DNA from 3 places in the Vibrio sp. QJM3NY_35 genome. Region 2 is predicted to be linked to each of the others. Evidence: riboswitches for the same ligand, from Rfam matches in the RefSeq annotation. Region 2 holds a riboswitch; each other region holds the start of a gene.
What was found. A riboswitch is a leader RNA that binds a small molecule or an ion and turns the genes downstream of it on or off. The one in region 2 is predicted to bind thiamine pyrophosphate.
Positions count from the first base shown of each region.

Region 1 (4,255 bases), 320 kb from region 2:
CTAATGGCGGCAATACCAGCATTGAGACTATGATGATCCAGAAGCTATCCCAAGCTTTTGACCACCAGCTGTCCTTAACCAAATATTTCTCTTCCGACAGCTGACTGGCCGTCACTGAAATAGGTTTAGATAGCCGTTGAATACTCACAGCTAGCACACCACACAGCAGCATTTGCCATATCGCGAGCAAGGCACCAGCTTGAAGGTCAAAGTCGAATTTAATCGCTTGATAAATAGCGAGTTCGATAGTGGTCGATTTCGGACCTCCACCTAGCGCCATCACGGTAGCAAAGCTAGTAAAGCACAACATGAAGACTAAGCCACATACATGAGGCAGTTGTTGTCTCAATCGCGGCCATTCGACCCACCTGAATTTGTTCCAATGACTCATACCCAAATGAGCACACAGCTTATGTTGCTCGGCAGGCACGGTATCTAAGGCTTGTAAAAGTAAGCGACTGGCATAAGGCAAGTTAAAGAAAACGTGTGCCAGCAAAATACCATTCAATCCGTATATGGAGAATGGCAGTTCAATATCGAAGTTCGCCAAAAATTTAGCTAACCAACCACTATTGCCATAGATCGCAAGTAAGCCAAATACACCGACTAACACCGGCAGGACTAAGGTCGACGCGAACAGCCTTAACAATAAAGCGCGTCCAAAAAATTGTCTACGACACAGCGCATGAGCAATAGGTATAGCAAAGCCAACACTCAGCACCGTTGAGAGTGTCGCCTGATAAAAACTGAATTTCGTTACATGCCAATAGTAGGGATCGGACCATACTTGGCTGATATCAAGAGAAGGGGCATTGCTAAGCAATGCCCCAACTGCTGAAACCACGAAGGCGGTAATGAGTATCGCAACCCAGATACCTACCTTAGGTGTTTTCTTTATCATAAATTGATTTTTACCGTAAACAGTTCACTCAAAGTATATCGAACGAACTTTTAAATACAGAAAGCCTATTTCTTTAAAGTAAGTTAGAAAGTAAGTGCACTCTGCCATTCACGAATCCAAGGCTTACGCTTCTCGGCGATCTCTTCTGAGCTAAAGCTCAGCGCTTTCTGAGGAACCGTAAGTTGCTCAAACCCTTTTGGTAACTCAACATCCGTCACTGGGTACATCCAGTTACCTGTTGGCATCGCCGATTGGAATTCATCACTTAGGATAAACGCCATAAACTCATCAGCAAGTTTCTCGTTCTTACTGCCTTTAACTTTAGCGGCCACTTCCACTTGAGTGTAATGCCCTTCTTCGAAGCTTGCTGCTGCATACTTAGAATCGCTCTCAGCAATAATGTGGTAAGCCGGAGACGTTGTGTAAGACAAGACTAAATCTGACTCGCCTTCTAGGAACATAGAGTAAGCTTCAGACCAACCTTTGGTTACAGTCACTGTTTTCTGGGCAAGCTTCTTCCATGCTGTAGTTGCTTCATCACCGTATACCGACTTCATCCAAAGCATCATGCCTTGGCCAGGTGTTGATGTACGTGGGTCTTGGTAGATAACCTTAAGATCATCACGCTGCTCAACCAACTCTTTAAGGCTCTTCGGTGGGTTTGCTAACTTCTCTTTGTTGTAAACAAAAGCAAAGTAACCAAAGTCATAGGGAACAAAAGTGCTGTCGTTCCAACCATTAGGAAGCGTTACTGATGAAGTATCAACATTATGCTCAGCCAATAAGCCCGTCGCTTTCGCTTCAGCCATCAGGTTGTTGTCGAGACCTAGCAAGATATCGGCTTTGCTGTTTTCGCCTTCAAGACGTAAACGGTTCAGGATAGAGACGCCATCTTCTAGAGCGACAAAATTCACATCACAACCACACTTCTCTTCGAATGCTTTTTTAACGGCAGGACGAGGGCCCCAATCCGCAGCAAAAGAGTCATAGGTGTATACAGTCAAAGTGTTGTCTGCAGCAAAGGCAGAAAAAGAAATAGCTGTAGTAACAGCAAGGGTAGTTAATATGAATTTCACTGGACGCTCTCCATGGTCTGAGCGGCACAGGTTTGAGGGAGGAGAACGGTTGAGGTTGTTCCTAACTCAATTCCTACGCCAGCATTATCTGGTTCAGGTTTACGGGTCCCAAGCATCAGCTTGATCTCAGCTCGCATTCATTATTTGAATGGTTTGCTCCCCGATGAGTGTTCAGGATTGTAATTTGATTTTTAACAATAAGCTATCAAGTTTGGATCAATTACGTTGATCGTAGCCCCAACGTGGCACTAAACCTTGTTCTATACCTAAGTGATCAAGGATACGCGCCACCATAAAGTCGACCAAATCTTCAATTGACTTAGGTTGATGATAAAAACCCGGGGCTGCAGGCATGATCGTCACACCCATGGTCGAAAGCTTGTGCATGTTTTCGAGATGAAGCGTCGAAAATGGCGTCTCACGAACCACTAACAACAGCTGGCCTCGCTCTTTCATGACCACATCGGCTGCTCGCTCAATCAGGTTATCCGATAGACCATGAGCAATCGAAGCCAAGCTTCCCGCGGAACATGGGCAAACGACCATCTGCTTCGGCGCTGCTGAACCAGAGGCAACCGGCGAGAACCAATCATCTTTGCCACACACCACCAGCTTTTGAGGGTCGCAGCCAAGGTGTTTAACTAAAGCTTGTTTCGCCGCATCTGGCCCAGCAGGTAACTTAAGTTCATGCTCGGTCGCCAATACCACTCGCGCTGCCGATGAAATCAGCAAGTAGACCTGATAATCGGCTGCCAAAAGGCATTCAAGTAAACGCAGGCCATAAGGCGCACCGGATGCGCCAGTGAAAGCAAGAGTTATCGCTTTATCGTGTTTTGTCATGTTCTCAATTACTTCAAATTATAAGGTCGTGGATGCCGTTAGCCTTTGAGTGCCAATCCATCCAACAATTTTTGGTGAATGCCACCAAAGCCACCATTACTCATTACCAAGATTTGGTCGCCCGCTTGTGCCTCTGAGACAATTTTAGCAACGAATGCATCCATGTCATCACTCACGTGTGCAGGTTGATGGCACGCATCGGCAACATCTTGAACTGACCAATCAATGTTATCCGGTTGGAATAAGTAGGTAGAATCCGCCTGCTTCAACGAATCAGCCAGGGTTTCTTTGTGCACACCACGTTTCATGGTGGCAGAACGAGGTTCTAAAACGGCAATGATTTTCTTAGTGTCGACCTTATTACGTAATCCGCCCAGAGTAAGTTCAATCGCCGTTGGGTGATGAGCAAAATCGTCATAAACAGAAACACCTACCACCTCGCCTTTAAACTCTAAGCGACGCTTGGTATTAATGAAAGTCGCCAGTGATTCACATCCTAAGTCGGGTGTCACACCGACATGTCTTGCCGCCGCAATCGCCATCAAGGCATTACTTACGTTATGATCACCAACCAAATCCCAGTCTACGGTTCCAACACATTCATTTTGGAAGTAAACCTCAAATTGAGAGCCATCTTTGACCAGTTTTTTGGCATCCCAATCGCCTTGCTCGCCACTCGATTCAGTTTCGCTCCAGCAACCGCGAGCTAAAACATCTTGAATAGCGATATCCTGCTTAGGTGAGAAAATGCGACCATTGCTTGGCACAGTACGCACCAAATGATGGAATTGTCGCTTAATCGCTTCAAGATCGTCAAAGATGTCCGCATGATCGAACTCTAGGTTATTCATCACTAAGGTTCTTGGGTGGTAATGAACGAACTTAGATCGTTTATCGAAAAAAGCACTATCGTATTCGTCGGCTTCTACCACGAAGAACATACTTTCACCAAGGCGCGCAGAGATACCAAAGTTACCCAACACACCGCCAACTAAGAAGCCCGGTGCATAGCCACAATCTTCCAAGATCCAAGCCAACATGCTTGATGTCGTGGTCTTACCGTGCGTTCCAGATACCGCTAACACCCAACGGTCATGCAGCAGGAACTCTTGCAACCACTGAGGACCAGAGGTGTATCTAAGGTTGTTATCCAACACATACTCAACACACGGATTACCGCGGCTCATTGCGTTACCGATAACCACGAGATCCGGCCTTGGCTCTAATTGGCTAGGGTCGAACCCTTCAATAATTTCAATCCCTTGTGATTCCAACAAGGTGCTCATTGGTGGGTAAACATTCGCGTCGCTACCCGTAACCTTGTGACCTAATTGACGAGCCAATACCGCAGCACCCCCCATGAAGGTGCCACAAATTCCTAAGATATGAATATGCATAAATTACTTCCAAACGCTTGGCTAAATAAACGATGCCTAAT
Region 1 covers NZ_CM173507.1:3,011,098-3,015,352, forward strand. Annotated here, with positions in the region: gene thiP (thiamine/thiamine pyrophosphate ABC transporter permease ThiP) at 1-901, opposite strand, end outside; gene thiB (thiamine ABC transporter substrate binding subunit) at 985-1,977, opposite strand; TPP riboswitch at 2,031-2,150, opposite strand; gene AC3CH3_RS13615 (flavin prenyltransferase UbiX) at 2,194-2,817, opposite strand; gene mpl (UDP-N-acetylmuramate:L-alanyl-gamma-D-glutamyl-meso-diaminopimelate ligase) at 2,856-4,214, opposite strand.
Region 1: it holds a riboswitch for thiamine pyrophosphate, as region 2 does, so the genes downstream of both, thiB (thiamine ABC transporter substrate binding subunit) here and thiC (phosphomethylpyrimidine synthase ThiC) in region 2, are expected to answer to the same signal.

Region 2 (4,255 bases):
ACCAATAGACAGTTCTGCACCTCTCCCGTTAACTCAATATTTTGAGATGGGATGAGTATCTTCACTATCATTATTCCTCTAGTTGAGCTTCTTTTGCACCTACTGCAGGGTGGTAAAGTTCAGAGCCAGTATCACGAAACTCTTGTGATTTCTGACGCATCCCTTCCAACGGGTTATCCAACATCTTAATCTCGATAGCCTGATCAGCCGCCACTTGTTCGGTGTCTTTCGCATACTCTCGGACTTCCTGAGAGATCTTCATCGAGCAAAACTTAGGACCACACATTGAGCAGAAGTGAGCAACCTTACCCGACTCCTGCGGTAAAGTTTCATCATGGAAAGAACGCGCGGTTTCCGGATCTAAAGCTAGATTGAATTGGTCTTCCCAACGGAATTCAAAACGTGCTTTAGATAATGCATTGTCGCGGATTTGTGCACCCGGGTGCCCTTTCGCGAGGTCAGCAGCGTGTGCAGCAAGCTTGTAAGTAATCAGGCCAGTCTTGACATCTTCTTTGTTTGGTAAGCCTAGGTGCTCTTTAGGGGTGACATAACAGAGCATCGCACAGCCGTACCAACCAATCATGGCAGCACCAATACCTGAAGTAATATGATCGTAACCAGGGGCAATATCTGTCGTCAGTGGACCTAAAGTATAGAAAGGCGCTTCATGGCAGTGTTCTAACTGCTCGTCCATGTTCTCTTTGATTAAGTGCATTGGCACATGTCCAGGGCCTTCAATGATCACCTGAACGTCGTATTCCCAAGCCACTTTAGTCAACTCACCTAGAGTCCGTAACTCCGAGAATTGAGCCTCATCATTAGCATCTGCAATAGAACCCGGACGTAAACCGTCACCTAATGATAAAGCAACATCGTACTTCGCACAGATCTCACAGATCTCACGGAAGTGGGTATAAAGGAAACTTTCTTGGTGATGAGCAAGACACCATTTCGCGATGATGGAGCCGCCACGAGAGACAATACCAGTCACACGTTTAGCGGTCATAGGAACGTAGCGAAGCAATAAGCCTGCGTGGATAGTAAAGTAATCAACACCCTGCTCTGCTTGTTCAATCAAGGTATCGCGCATCACTTCCCAGTTAAGGTCTTCGGCTACGCCATTCACTTTTTCAAGCGCTTGATACATAGGAACCGTACCAATTGGTACTGGGCTATTACGTAGGATCCATTCGCGAGTTTCGTGGATATTACGGCCAGTTGAGAGATCCATTACGGTATCGCCACCCCAACGAGTCGACCAGACTAGCTTCTCAACTTCTTCTTCAATCGAAGAGCTTACTGAAGAGTTACCAATATTAGCGTTCACCTTCACTAAGAAGTTTCGACCAATAATCATCGGTTCTGATTCTGGGTGGTTGATGTTTGAAGGGATAATAGCTCGACCTTCTGCAACCTCTTTACGCACGAACTCAGGAGTAATTTCTTTCGGCAGGTTTGCGCCAAAGTTATGGCCAGGGTGTTGATGGTTAAGCTGCTCATCAGCGAACTTCTGACGTCCCATGTTCTCACGTATGGCAATGTACTCCATCTCAGGCGTGATAATGCCCTGACGAGCATAATGCAATTGGGTAACACATTGGTTGTCTGTAGCACGGCGAATTCTAGGTAGGTTGCCGTAGCGAAGGTCGTCTAGGGTTTCATCTTCTAAACGTTCTTTGGTGTAAACAGAGCTTACATCGTCTAACAGTTCCGTATCATCACGCTCTTCAATCCATTGCTCTCGCAACTTAGGAAGACCGCTATACAGGTCTATTTCGTGTGTAAGGTCTGTATAAACACCGGAGGTATCGTAAACTTGAATAGGTACATTAGGTTCGAATACAGGCTCTTTTTTGCTGCCACCCACAAGGCTATCAGCGAGTGATATTTCTCGGACAGGGACTTGAATGTCCGCTCGAGATCCTTGGATGTAAGCTTTTTTTGAATTTGGATAAGGTTGTACGGATAAAGAATCAATGAAATTCTTCGCTTCCAGTCTTGCTTGTTTACGACTCGACATAGCATTTTTCCTTGGCTTTTAGCCATTATTTATAGGGATAAAAATGCTTGACGGATTAGATGCTACAAGAGGGATCACGGTAAGAAATACAGTTGTGATCTGGAGATAGATCTCTAGAAGGATTCTAGTTAGATATCTACTCTTGTTCCCTTCGCAGGTATTAGCCTGATCAGGTTCAACGGATCCCGAGTTAACGGTCTCAGCCATATGGCACTCCGACAAGTTCGATCGAGTATATAAAAACGGCTTGGATAAACCAAGCCGAGTTGTTAACAAATCGTAAGAAAGTTTTAAGACTTTATCAAAAGTTGGAAGCCGATCCATGCTGCAGAGATACTGAGAACCACGTTGAGCAGCACATTGAGTCCCATCTTAAAGAAAGCGCCCTGCTGCATAAGAAGCACGTTATCCATCGAAAATGTAGAGAACGTAGTCAGTGCCCCAAGGAAACCAAGACCGATGATCTGTCTCCATGGTTCTGTCGCAACCATCTCATTTTCAAATGCGGCGATGAGCAAACCCATAATGAAGGAGCCGATCACGTTAACAGTCAGCGTACCGTAAGGAAAACCACGCCCTAACATCACTACACATAACTCTGAAATCAAATAGCGCGAACAAGCACCAAATGCACCACCAATGGCAATAAAACCTAAAATAGATAGCTGACCCATGAATCCTCCCGAATAACAGTCCCTATATTCTAGCTTTACCGCCGATAAAAGCGAGGGTAGAAACTAAGAATGCATGCGCAAATATTAAACGTTACATGTGTCACTTAACTTCGATATACCCCATCAATCCGGTTTTCATGTGTTCAATTACATGACAGTGGTACATCCAACGTCCTGGGTTGTCTGCAACAAACGCAGCTTTCGCTCGGCCGTTTTTCCCTAGTAATACAGTATCGGTATGGAAAGGCTCTTCTATTTTTTTGCCATCAAGTTCCAATACAGTGAATGTATGACCATGGATATGAATTGGGTGGTGATATTGAGTGACGTTCTTAAGATCGAATATATAAGTTTTACCTAACTCCAAAGTCGCTAACGGAGCTGGAATATTGTCTTTGCTCATTCCCTCCCACGCGCGTTTATTCGTAAGCCAAAACTTAGGCATCGACTTCCCATCTTTAGATACCGGTGAGACCGCTCCTTCCCACTCAAACACAAAATCGATTTCCTCTGCGTTGACGAGATCTAAGTTAGGTACTGGATTGAGAGGCAATGAAGGAAGTGTTTGGCCTTCTATTAGCGTGGAATCTACAGCCTCAAACTCACACAAGGAAAAAGGAAAACGTCCCTTCATTTGCAGAACATTCACTCGCTCCCCTTCCTTTGGAGCAATCAGCCCGAGATCGACACGCATACCTGGGCCAATTTTATGTTGAGCCAGTTTATAAGGCGTTTTTACAGGATTACCATCGATGGCTATAACCCATGCTTCAGCCCCTTCGACAGCAATAGGGTAAGTGATCGTATTATCGACATTAGCAATACGCAGTCTAGTCGCTGCATACTGCTTCAACTGATATACAGGTTCATGGACTCCATTAACACTACTCCACTCCCCAGGAGTGCCCATACGAGCACTGAGTCGTGGGATCATTAAATCTTTCCATTGACCCTGCTTATCGATGTGCCAATGCTTAAGCATCAATGCGTGTTCTTCATCGAACCGTACTGGATTGCTCTCTTCTACGATAATAAGACCAACTAAGCCCATACCAAGCTGCTTCACACTATTCATGTGTGGGTGATACCAAAACGTACCGGCATCTGGCGGCGTAAACTCATAAATGAATGTTTCACCTGGGATGATTGGTGGCTGACTTAAGAAGGGAACCCCATCCATTTCGATAGGAATTCTTAAACCATGCCAATGAATAGTCGTCGGCTCTGATAGCTTATTCGTAAAGCGGATCGTGACCTTTTCACCCTGTCGACATCGAATCGTTGGCGCTGGAATCTGACCATTAAAGCCTAGAATATTAGTCTCAAATCCCGTTACTAGTTCAGCGGTTGAAGGCTCTGCCGTTAGGTCGTAAACATACTTTCCTTGTTCATCAACCAACCGTTTAATTGAGCAAGCGGGCAGTACAGTGAGTGCTGATATAGCGAGAGATGATTGAATAAACTTACGACGGGAGATATCCATATTTGTTGCCTTTTAGTAATAACGACCAAAATGTAACAAAATATTGAGAATAATTCTCATAAAGAAGTGGGGATTGTG
Region 2 covers NZ_CM173507.1:3,334,524-3,338,778, forward strand. Annotated here, with positions in the region: gene AC3CH3_RS15155 (thiamine phosphate synthase) at 1-71, opposite strand, end outside; gene thiC (phosphomethylpyrimidine synthase ThiC) at 71-2,020, opposite strand; TPP riboswitch at 2,150-2,248, opposite strand; gene crcB (fluoride efflux transporter CrcB) at 2,311-2,694, opposite strand; gene AC3CH3_RS15170 (multicopper oxidase family protein) at 2,795-4,177, opposite strand.

Region 3 (4,255 bases), on a different replicon from region 2:
ATTAGAGTCTCGCTAAGCCCAAGCATTATTTGCGTTTGGGAAAAGCACAGTTCGTGTTAAACCAAAGCTTCACTTGCTAGTACAATCGAGCACAGCTAGATGGTATGCTGTGCTCCTACTTAATTTAGTGTTTCAAAGGCAAAAAAATGAACCCGATTTTAGCAATGTTGAAAGAGAACAATATTAGCGACGAGCAGATCAGCGAGATATTCAAGACGTTGACCGAGAACCCTCTTGCAGCAATGGCGACAATCAGCCAACTTGGTTTACCACAAGATAAGCTTCAAATGCTGATGGGTCAGGTAATGCAAAACCCTGCGCTAATCAAAGAAGCAGTTGAAGAGCTTGGCCTAGATTTTTCTAAGGTTGAAGCCGCTAAAGAGCAACTTCAAAAATAAGTGAGTTTGAATGAGCTGATATCGTCTTAGCTTAATCAAAATTCAATGAAAAGGTCGTTTAAGTTCAGCAACAGGCTGTCTTAACGGCCTTTTTTGATCTTGGTGGCGATTATTCACTTTGATCAAGTTGCTTTCAATCCCTGCCTCCCATTTTTTACTCAACGACTATTTCAACACAATTGACAGCACCTTTGCCAAATATGTGTTGCTACTGACAATTTACTTACTAGACTTAATTAACCTATGTGCGACTTGATATGTGCACCTTGATGAACAGTTTTTTTGGATGAGGAACGCCCTGAATAGTAGGGATATAAACATCAAACAATAGCGCTGTTTATTTATGGGTCACAACAAGAAAAAGAATAAGAGGGCACTCGAATAAGCCCTTTATTGAGCAGTGATTTTATAGGAAATGAGTTATGAAATATTTAAAGGAAACGGCTTTAGCGAGCCTTGTGTTGGCAGGGCTTGTTGGTTGTGGCGGAGACTCAGGATCATCAAGCAGTACGACACCCATTACCTTAAGCGTGAGTGATGCGCCCATTGATGATGTTAAAGACGTCACCGTGACATTCAGTAAGGTCGCTTTACTTCCTCAAGGGGGAGGTTCGCCACTGATATATGATGTGTATAAAACGGACGAAAACGGCGACTACGTTGATGAAAATGGCGATCCATTGCCAGATGGTGAGGATCCGATTCCATTAAGTGTGAATTTGTTGGATTACCAAGGCAGCGATGCGCTCCCTTTGATTGAAAATGAGGTAGTTCCAGTAGGTAGTTATAAGTTGTGTGTGTTTGCTCATGATGGCGATCACCCGAAACATCCATCTTATGTCGTAGATGATAATAATGTGGAACAAAAGTTAACGGTGAAAGGCGAAGGCGCGTGCCCGCAAGGTGTGGGTAAAGAAGACAACGCTGGCGTACTTTACTTTAATAACTCATTTAATGTGAACCAACAAAGTAATGATTTTGTTGTCGAGTTCGATCTACGACGCGGCCTAAAGAACAGTTCGACTTTCCCTGATTACACCATTCAAAGAACGTCTGTAAGCCTTATTAATACGGTTGAGACAGGAAACATTGAAGGTACTGTTTCGAGTACCACTTTTGAAGCTTGTAACCCTACAAATGATAATACTTATGTTCAGTCGGTGTACTTGTATGAAGGTAATGTCGACAAAGCTGACATGGCACCAATTGGTGGTACAGCGGAGAAAAAACCGATTACTTCAGCTTCAGTGACAATGAATCAAGCACAGACCAACTATGAGTTTTCCCTTGGTTTCATCGACCCAGGTACTTACTCATTAGGTTATACCTGTACTGCGCAACACGACAGTGATGAAGACAATGCTGATCCGGTTGCTGATGGTTTTGAAATATATGAAGCTCAAAATGGCGTGCAAGTAACCGTTGGTCAAGACAGCCAAGTGTCATTTTAGATTGCTGATTTGATTTACCATGCTAATAAATACGGCCTCCAATTTTGGGGCCGTTTTTGAATCTGCTAGTGATAATTCTAGGGTAAATCTTATAATTGAATAAAATCAGTATCTCAGTTGTGAGAGTGCTGTTACTATCGCTATCAATAGTCGGGGGGCATATACCTTATTTGGTGTTTGCTGAGATCGTTAATCGAGACCCGTTGAACCTGATTCAGTTAACACTGGCGTAGGGAACTATAAGCACTCGATCTACGTCTGCACCCATGAAAACTTTCATGAGTCTAATGCGACTTCTCCTTCGATCGGTGTTCGTTCTCCTACGTCTTGTAAGATAGTAGGAGCGACAATGACACACAGTTCTATTTCAAAAGATTTAACGCCCAAAGCCTCAGTTTCACAGCACTCTGCTGATGGTTCGATTCGAACGAACACTCCGATTGTATTGACGATCGCAGGCTCAGACAGTGGCGGCGGTGCAGGTATCCAAGCTGATATTAAAGCTATGTCTGCGACCGGTAGTTTCGCTTGTTCGGTAATTACCGCTATCACTTCCCAGAACACGCAAGGCGTTTCCGCCATTTTTCCTATTCCACTCGACCATGTCGCTAGTCAGTTAGATGCAGTGTTTACTGATCTCAATATCGTGGCAGTAAAAGTCGGCATGTTGGCTGATTCGCAAATCATCAAAGTCGTTGCAGACAAAATTAAGCAGTACCAACCTAAACACTTAGTGATTGACCCTGTGATGGTCGCGACAAGTGGTGACCTTCTCTTAGAAAACTCTGCTATTACGACGCTAAAGCAGGAACTGATTCCGCTGGCAGACATCATTACCCCTAACTTGCCAGAAGGCGCGGCGTTAACAGGCAAAGCTGTCCCTGAAAGCGAAGCCGAAATGCAGGGCATGATTGAAGACTTACGCGCACTGGGCGCGAAAGCCGTTCTTCTCAAAGGCGGCCACTTAGAGAAGGATGAGAACAGTAACGACTTACTGATTCTACCAACCGCATCTGCTCTGATTAGCGCTAAACGTTTTCCTACCAAAAACACTCATGGCACGGGTTGTACGCTCTCTTCTGCGATTGCTTCTTTCTTAGCGCAAGGCAACACGCTCTCAGACGCTGTTGACCTAGGAAAACAATACATTTCTCGCGCGATTGCTCACGCTGATGAGTTACAAGTCGGCCAAGGTCATGGGCCTGTAAATCACTTCTTCGTTGGACACGGTAATGTCCGTTAATACGGTTGGTGTTCAACTCAGCAATGCCTCCTTGCGTTATAACGACAGTGAGCACGCGACCTTGTCTAGGTTGTCGCTTAGCTTAAACGCAGGTAAGTGGACGGTATTGTTGGGTCGAAGTGGCTGCGGGAAAACCACGGTATTGCGTTATCTGGCAGGCTTGTTGGACGACAAGGTGGAGTGGCAGGGCACATTGGCAACGTCTGATGAATTGCCTTTAACGGATCGCATCGCATACATGGCACAGCAAGACTTGTTACTGCCATGGTTGTCGGTTATCGACAATGTTTGCCTAAGTCATCGCTTTCAAAATCCAGCTTCTGATAAAGCACAGCAAACCAATCAAGCACTCGAGTTGCTCGCTGCGGTTGGTTTGGCTAGTCACGCGTCTACTATGCCAGATCAATTGTCTGGCGGTATGCGTCAGCGTGTTGCTTTGGCTCGCACCTTAATGCAAGACAAACCAGTGGTGTTGATGGACGAACCTTTCTCTGCGCTGGATGCGGTAACAAGACACAAGTTACAGAGCTTAGCGTGTGAACTGTTAAGAGATAAAACCGTTGTGTTGATCACCCATGATCCACAAGAAGCGGTGCGTTTGGCGGACAACTTGTATGTGTTGCAAGGCACACCTGCGAATGCTCAGTCTTTGTCTGTGCCTAACACGGCGACACCACGAGTGTTAGATGGTGAATGCGCTGAGTTACAACAAGCGATCTTAGATCAGTTGGAGCGTGACTATGAATGATCTAACGCGAAGTGAAGCTGTGGCTCGTTCAACCAACGCGCAGGTTAGCACAGCACATCCTCGTCAGATGAATCCCGTTATGCGTTTGGTCATCAGTAGTGCTGTGATTCTTGGTTTGTGGCAAATGGTGGTGGTTATCTTCGAGATGCCAAGCTTCATTCTGCCAGCTCCCGCAGAAGTCTTTCTTAAGCTGATTGAACGCTACGATGTGTTACTCAAGCACACTTGGGTGACTGCGCAGGAGATCTTACTTGGTCTATTGCTCGGTTTATCCATGGGGCTGTTTTTCGCCCTACAGATGTTGATGTTCGAACCGCTGAAACGCTGGTTGTTGCCTATCTTAATTGCTAGCCAAGCGATCCCTGTGTTTGCGATTGCGCCAGTATTGATGTTGTGGCTGGGTTATGGCATCGCG
Region 3 covers NZ_CM173508.1:1,327,987-1,332,241, forward strand. Annotated here, with positions in the region: gene AC3CH3_RS21260 (ElyC/SanA/YdcF family protein) at 1-16, shown strand, start outside; gene AC3CH3_RS21265 (DUF2999 family protein) at 147-398, shown strand; gene AC3CH3_RS21270 (DUF4382 domain-containing protein) at 821-1,849, shown strand; TPP riboswitch at 1,991-2,102, shown strand; gene thiD (bifunctional hydroxymethylpyrimidine kinase/phosphomethylpyrimidine kinase) at 2,199-3,092, shown strand; gene AC3CH3_RS21280 (ABC transporter ATP-binding protein) at 3,082-3,840, shown strand; gene AC3CH3_RS21285 (ABC transporter permease) at 3,833-4,255, shown strand, end outside.
Region 3: it holds a riboswitch for thiamine pyrophosphate, as region 2 does, so the genes downstream of both, thiD (bifunctional hydroxymethylpyrimidine kinase/phosphomethylpyrimidine kinase) here and thiC (phosphomethylpyrimidine synthase ThiC) in region 2, are expected to answer to the same signal.